One region of the Afipia sp. GW821-FHT04G03 genome, then DNA from elsewhere that is predicted to be linked to it. Evidence: riboswitches for the same ligand, from Rfam matches in the RefSeq annotation. Region 1 holds a riboswitch; the other holds the start of a gene.
What was found. Region 1 has a riboswitch for S-adenosylmethionine ahead of metX (homoserine O-acetyltransferase MetX). Riboswitches for the same ligand answer to the same signal wherever they lie in the genome.

Region 1 (3,295 bases):
TGACGTTGATCTCGTCGCAGAGCTGCACGAAATCCTTGATGGTGCAGAAGTGGATGTTCGGCGTGTCGTACCACGTCGCCGGAAGATTATCGGTGCGCGGCATCTGGCCCTTGACCAGAAGCTGAAGGCGCATTTTCCAGTGCCCGAAATTCGGAAACGTCACGATCGCCCGGTGCCCGATGCGCAGCAGGTTTTCCAGAACCACGCGCGGCTGGCGCGTCGCCTGCAACGTCTGCGACAGCAAAACATAATCGAACGCATCGTCAGGATAATTGACGAGGTCGGTGTCGGCATCGCCCTGCACGACCGCGAGGCCCTTGGAGACGCAACGATTGACGCCCTCGCGCGACAGTTCGATGCCGCGGCCATCGACACCGCGCTTTTCCAAAAGTTGCAGCAGGTCGCCCTCGCCGCAGCCGACGTCCAGCACCTTCGATCCGGGCGGCACCATCTCCGCCACTAGCAGATGGTCGGCGCGGTAGCCGTTCTCGGTCACGGGCAAAATCGCGGTCGGTTTGAAGGCCTGATCCTGGATGGTCATATGCGCGCTCCTAGGTCAGGCCGTGCGCGGACGCGGCCGATTCCAGGAACGCACGGGAAATCTCGATGAATTCGGGCACGTCCAGCAGGAACGCGTCGTGCCCCCTGTCGGTCTCGATCTCGGCGAACGACACCCGCGCGCTTCCGGCGTTGAGGGCATGCACGACCGCGCGGGATTCCGACGTTGGAAACAGCCAGTCGCTGGTGAACGACACGACACAGAAACGCGTGCGCGTGCCGCGAAAGGCCTCCGCCAGCACGCCATTGTGGTCGGCGGCGATATCGAAGTAGTCCATCGCGCGCGTCAGGTAGAGATAGCTGTTGGCGTCGAAGCGTTCGACGAACGACGAGCCTTGATGCCGCAGATAGCTCTCGACCTCGAAATCCGCATCGAACGAAAATGTCGGCACTTCGCGATCCTGCAATCGCCGCCCGAACTTGCGATGCAGCGCCGCGTCCGAAAGATAAGTGATATGCGCCGCCATGCGCGCGACCCCGAGACCGCGGCGCGGATGGGTGTCTTCCTCGAAATAGCGCCCGCCGCGCCAGTCCGGATCCGCCATCACCGCCTGACGGCCCAGTTCATGGAATGCGATGTTCTGCGCCGAGTGCCGCGTGCTGCACGCCACCGCCAGCGCGGAAAACACCCGCTCGGGATAGGCAGCAGCCCATTGCAATGCCTGCATTCCGCCCATCGATCCGCCGACGACGGCGAGCAGCTTCTCGATGCCGAGGTGATCGAGCAGCATCGCCTGCGCCCGAACCATATCAGGCAAGGTGATCATCGGAAAATCCAGCCCCCACGGCTTGCCGGTCTCGGGGTTCGTCGATGACGGACCGGTGGAGCCCATGCAGCCGCCGACCACGTTGGAGCAGACGATGAAGTATTTGTCGGTGTCGATCGGCTTGCCGGGACCGACGAGCGTTTCCCACCATCCCGACTTGCCGGTGACAGGATGCACGTTCGCAACATGCTGATCCCCGGTCAGCGCATGGCAGATCAGGATGGCATTGGAGCGATCGGCGTTGAGTTGGCCATACGCCTGATAGGCAATCTGAAACGGCGCGAGATCGACGCCGCAATCCAGCCGCAGCGGCTTGTCGGTGCCGAACCGCGCGACCAGCGACGTCGGGTGATCCGCCTCATGCGCACGCTCGCCGGTCGGCGCCGCCGCGTTGTTAATGGGCTTGACGTTTACCATCTTGATACTGGCCTCCTCAGCAGGTCTCGCGACCAACGTCGGAAATCAGGCCATAAAAAAACCCGGCCTGAAACGAGGTTCGGCCGGGATCACTTATGTCCCCGGCCTGTTTAGCGAGTTGTTTAACGTGGCTGCAAGCCGGCCGGCTCAAATGACCACGGAATGGCTAAGTTACTAGTCACGAACGGCCTTTTCGTCAAGCTGCACCGCGGGATGCGAACCGCCCCTGCGGCTGCGCGAGGTCAGAATTGCCAATGTTTTCTTTGCTTTCAGGCGCTCCCCTGCCTATCAATGCGCCAGCCAACCCCCTTTCAGACCGGCCTCAATCGCAGCTTCCAGGCTGCAAACACAAGTCGCGATACCATGACCAAGCCGCCGCCATCGCTGCAGGACCTTCGCCTCGAAATCGATTCCATCGATGAGCAGGTGCATGGCTTGTTGATGAAGCGCGGCGACATCATCGACCGCCTGATCTCGGTGAAGAAGACGCAGGAAGTGGGCTCCGCCTTCCGCCCCGCGCGCGAGGCCGACATGATGCGCCGGCTGGTGCAGCGTCATCGCGGTATGCTGCCGCTCGACACGGTCGAGAGCATCTGGCGCGTCATCATCTCGACCTTCACCTACGTGCAGGCGCCCTTCTCGGTTCATGCCGATCTGTCCGTCGGCGAATCCGCGATGCGGGACTCCGCGCGATTTCATTTCGGTTTCACCGTTCCGTTCGTCGCGCATTTCAACGCTGAAGCGGCCGTGGAAGCGGTGGCGAAATCCAAGGGCGATCTCGCGCTGATCTCCGCGACCGGCAGCCGCTCGCCGTGGTGGATCGCGCTCGAACCCGCCGGCACACCGAAAATTATTGCGCGGCTACCGTTCGTCGAGCGCGCCGACCATCCGGCCGCATTGCCGGTGTTCGTCGTCTCGCGCGTCGCTGCGGATGCGATGGTGACCGAAGTCGAGATGTGGAGCGTCCGCGTCTCCGGCTGGAGCGCGGATGTCGCCCGCGCGTTGTCGCCGTTCTCGGAAATCATTGCCGTTCCCGATACCGCATCCGACGGCGCGGCACTGCTGATCTCGGTTCCGGGCCCGGGCGGACTTGCGAAAATCACCGCCGCGCTGCTTGCGGCAGGGGCTTCGGTGCGCTCATCGGCTCTCGTCGGGAGCCATGCAACGCGCTATACGGTCCCGCAATCCAAAGCCTAAGTCTTCATTTCGGAGTTTAAGTCGATGTCACGCCCTGTGCCGAAGCCAGGCATTCTCGATATTGCGCCCTACACGCCCGGCAAAAGCGGCGCGGGACTGAGCGGCCGCGTGTTCAAGCTGTCGGCGAACGAGACCCCGCTCGGACCGTCGCCCAAGGCCGTCGCCGCCTACAAGGCTGCCGCCGATCATCTGGAAGATTATCCGGAAGGCACCTCGCGCGTTTTGCGCGAAGCCATCGGGCGCACCTACGGGCTCGACCCGGATCGCATTATCTGCGGCGCGGGCTCCGACGAGATCCTGAACCTGCTCGCACACACCTATCTCGGCCCAGGCGACGAGGCGATACACACCACCCA
Region 2 (3,295 bases), 970 kb from region 1:
CACCGCGCGCGAACCCTGCCCACCGGCGCCTGCGTAGCCGAAGCCCGGATCGAAGAAGCCTGCGTAGTGGACGCGGAATTCGCCGACCAGCGGATCGAACGGCACCATCTCGGCGGCAAAATCGGGCGGCACCTGCACCGCTTCCTTGGAAGCAAGAATATAGAACTCGCCGGGATCGAGGATCAGGCTGCGATCCGGCCGTGCACGGATCGGCTCCCAGAATTCGCCGACGGTGTAGCCGGAGCGGCGGTCGACATCGACCACGCCGGTATGACGCTTGGCGCGATAACCGACAAATCCGTCGGAGCCTTCGCCGCTGAGGTCGACACTGAGCGCCACTCCACCGGCGAGATCGGCGTCGTCGCTGTCGACCAGGCGCTCGGCCGCGTGCAGCGCGTGCAGTTCATCGGCATCGAGCAACGGATGACCAACGCGGAAACGGATCTGCGATAGCCGCGATCCTTCGCGCAGCAGCACCGGAAATGTCTTGGGACTGATCTCCGCGTAGAGCGGGCCGTGATAGCCCGCCGCGATCATGTCGAAGCGCCGCGTGCCGTCGGCGATCACGCGCGTGAAGACGTCGAGCCGTCCGGTCGAGCTTTTCGGATTGGCGGCTGCGAGAATCGTCGGCGGCAGCGCAAGGCTTTCCAGCAGCGGCACGATGTAGACGCAGTTGGTCTCCAGCACCGCGCCATCGGACAGGTCGATCTCGTGCAGCTTCAATTCGTCGATACGCTGCGCGACGGTGATGTCCGGCCCCGGCAGGAAGCTCGCACGCACGCGATAGGCAATCGCGCCAAGGCGCAGATCGAGGCTGGCCGGCTGGATCTGACTTTCAACGAACGGGTATTCGGGCAGGATCAATCCGGCATCCGCCATCGCCGCGATCATGCGGTCGGGCAGAATTCCTGTCGCGCCGGGGGCGAGCGTGAAAGCCACCTGTTCAATCCCTATCTGCCTGTCATGTCGGGCAAAACCCACGTTTACCCGTTATCCGATGAGGTGCTTGACGGAAAGACCATGCGGGATTAAGCCTAGGACTTATCCCGTGGTCATTTGAGCCGGCCGGCTTGCAGCCACGTTAAATAACTCGCTAAACAGGCCGGGGACAGTGTGATCCCGGCCCATGGATTAATTTCCAGGCCGGTTTTTTTGTGTCCACCGCAGGGTGGCCACGATGGAGTGCACATGTCCGAGACCAAGACGCCCGCGGCAAAGCCGCAATCCCCCACCCGCAACTATCGCCCCGAGACCCGCCTCGTGCATTCCGGCACGCTGCGCTCACAGTACGGCGAAACCTCCGAAGCGTTGTTCCTGACGCAGGGTTTTATCTATGACACCGCCGAGCAGTGCGAAGCACGCTTCACCGGCGCGGACCCCGGCTTCCTTTATTCGAGGTTCTCGAATCCGACAGTCGCGATGTTCGAGCAGCGCATGGTCGAACTTGAAGGCGCTGAAGCCGCGCGCGCCACCGCCACCGGTATGGCCGCCGTCACCACCGCAATTCTTGCCCCGCTGAAAACCGGCGATCACGTTGTCGCGGCCAAGGCGCTGTTCGGCTCATGCCGATATGTCGTGGAGGATCTCCTGCCGCGCTATGGCATCGAATCCACGCTGGTCGACGGCCACGATCTCGATCAGTGGCAAAAGGCGATGAGGCCGAACACCAAATCCTGTTTCCTCGAAAGCCCAACCAACCCGACCCTCGATGTGGTCGACATCGCAGCGGTGGCCGAGATCGCACACAGCGCCGGTGCGCGGCTGATTGTCGACAATGTATTCGCGACGCCGATCTGGCAGAGCCCGCTCGCGCTCGGCGCCGATGTCGTGGTGTATTCGGCGACCAAGCACATCGACGGCCAGGGCCGCTGCCTCGGCGGCATCATCCTGTCGTCGGATGACTTCATTCAGGAGCACATCCATACATTCCTGCGCCAGACCGGCCCTGCCATGTCGCCGTTCAACGCCTGGGTGCTGCTGAAGGGACTCGAGACGCTAAGCATCCGCGTCAAGGCGCAGACCGAGACGGCGGGAGCGATTGCCGACGTGCTGGCGAAACATCCGAAAATTTCGCGGCTGATCTATCCGGGCCGCGCCGATCATCCGCAGGCCGCCATAGTGAAGAAGCAGATGCGCGCAGGTTCGACACTGATCGGCTTCGAGGTGAAGGGCGGCAAGGCGGCGGCGTTCCGCACGCTCAATGCACTCAAACTGGCGCGGATTTCCAACAACCTCGGCGATTCAAAAAGCATCGTCACGCATCCGGCGACCACGACGCATCAGCGTCTCACACCGGAGGCGCGCGCCGAACTCGGCATCAGCGAAGGATTCATTCGCTTCTCGGCCGGGCTCGAACATCAGGACGATCTGATCGAGGATCTCACTGCAGGACTCGAGAAGGCGTGAGTCGAAACCCCGACCCGCGCGGGCAAAGAACGGCGTCGCTTCCGCTCGCCTTTGACCCGCGCATCCATCTAAAAAACTTTCGAGAAGGTGGATTGCCGGATCAAGCCCCAATGACAAATAGGAAAGCCCTTCGCTCTCACATCGGGCGGTAGGTCATGACATTGCTCGGGATGTTGACCCCGGCCTTCACCTGCCCGACCGACTTGATGATCGTGTCGCCGAGCAGCTGGGCGAAGCAGGCGTAGCCCCAGTCATTCATGTGCAGGCCGTCGCCGATCACGAATTTATCGAACGGCATTTTCTCGTCTTCGTGCCACTGACGCATCACTTCAAAACGCGGGAACACCGCCACGTTCTTGAGCTTGGCGACCTCGCCGATCACCTTCACCATCTTGCTGGCGTTTTCCGTTTTCGAGGCGACCGCAGGAACGTATTGCGGATCGATCAGCACAACATCGACACCCTTGGCCTGAAGACGTGAGATTCCGTCCTCCACCAGCGCCGCCGTCGCGGCGATATCGCTGGCCGTACCCTTGACGACGGTGTTAGTGCCGAGTTGCCAGATCACGAGATCCGGATTGGCATCGAGCACGGCGGCGTTGAACCGCTTCATCATTTCGGGGGCATCCTGTCCGCCCATGCCGCGATTGATGATGCTGATGTCGGCGGTCGGAAACTTGCGGCGCAACTGGTCAGCGAGACGGTTGGGATAGGTATAGGCGGGTGACGACGTACCGAAGCCCACCGTGGTCGACGAGCCGAACGCAACGATGGTAACCGGCTCGCCCGCCGCGATTCGCCGCGCAACGCGGGGCAGCGAACCCGGAACGTCCTTCAATCCCTTGGCGGGCAGGCATGGAACGCGGGTGAGAATATCCCCTGCGCCCTT

Region 2: linked by a shared signal. The riboswitch ahead of AC07UB_RS09690 (O-succinylhomoserine sulfhydrylase) and the one ahead of metX (homoserine O-acetyltransferase MetX) in region 1 are both predicted to bind S-adenosylmethionine.

What each region holds. Positions count from the first base shown of each region.
Region 1 is NZ_JBWKSV010000002.1:1,053,773-1,057,067, reverse strand. Features, by position in the region: gene metW (methionine biosynthesis protein MetW) at 1-541, opposite strand, end outside; gene metX (homoserine O-acetyltransferase MetX) at 552-1,742, opposite strand; SAM riboswitch at 1,832-1,911, opposite strand; gene AC07UB_RS14355 (chorismate mutase) at 2,106-2,939, shown strand; gene hisC (histidinol-phosphate transaminase) at 2,964-3,295, shown strand, end outside.
Region 2 is NZ_JBWKSV010000002.1:86,656-89,950, forward strand. Features, by position in the region: gene AC07UB_RS09685 (2'-deoxycytidine 5'-triphosphate deaminase) at 1-939, opposite strand, end outside; SAM riboswitch at 1,039-1,118, shown strand; gene AC07UB_RS09690 (O-succinylhomoserine sulfhydrylase) at 1,189-2,406, shown strand; gene AC07UB_RS09695 (SGNH/GDSL hydrolase family protein) at 2,543-3,295, opposite strand, start outside.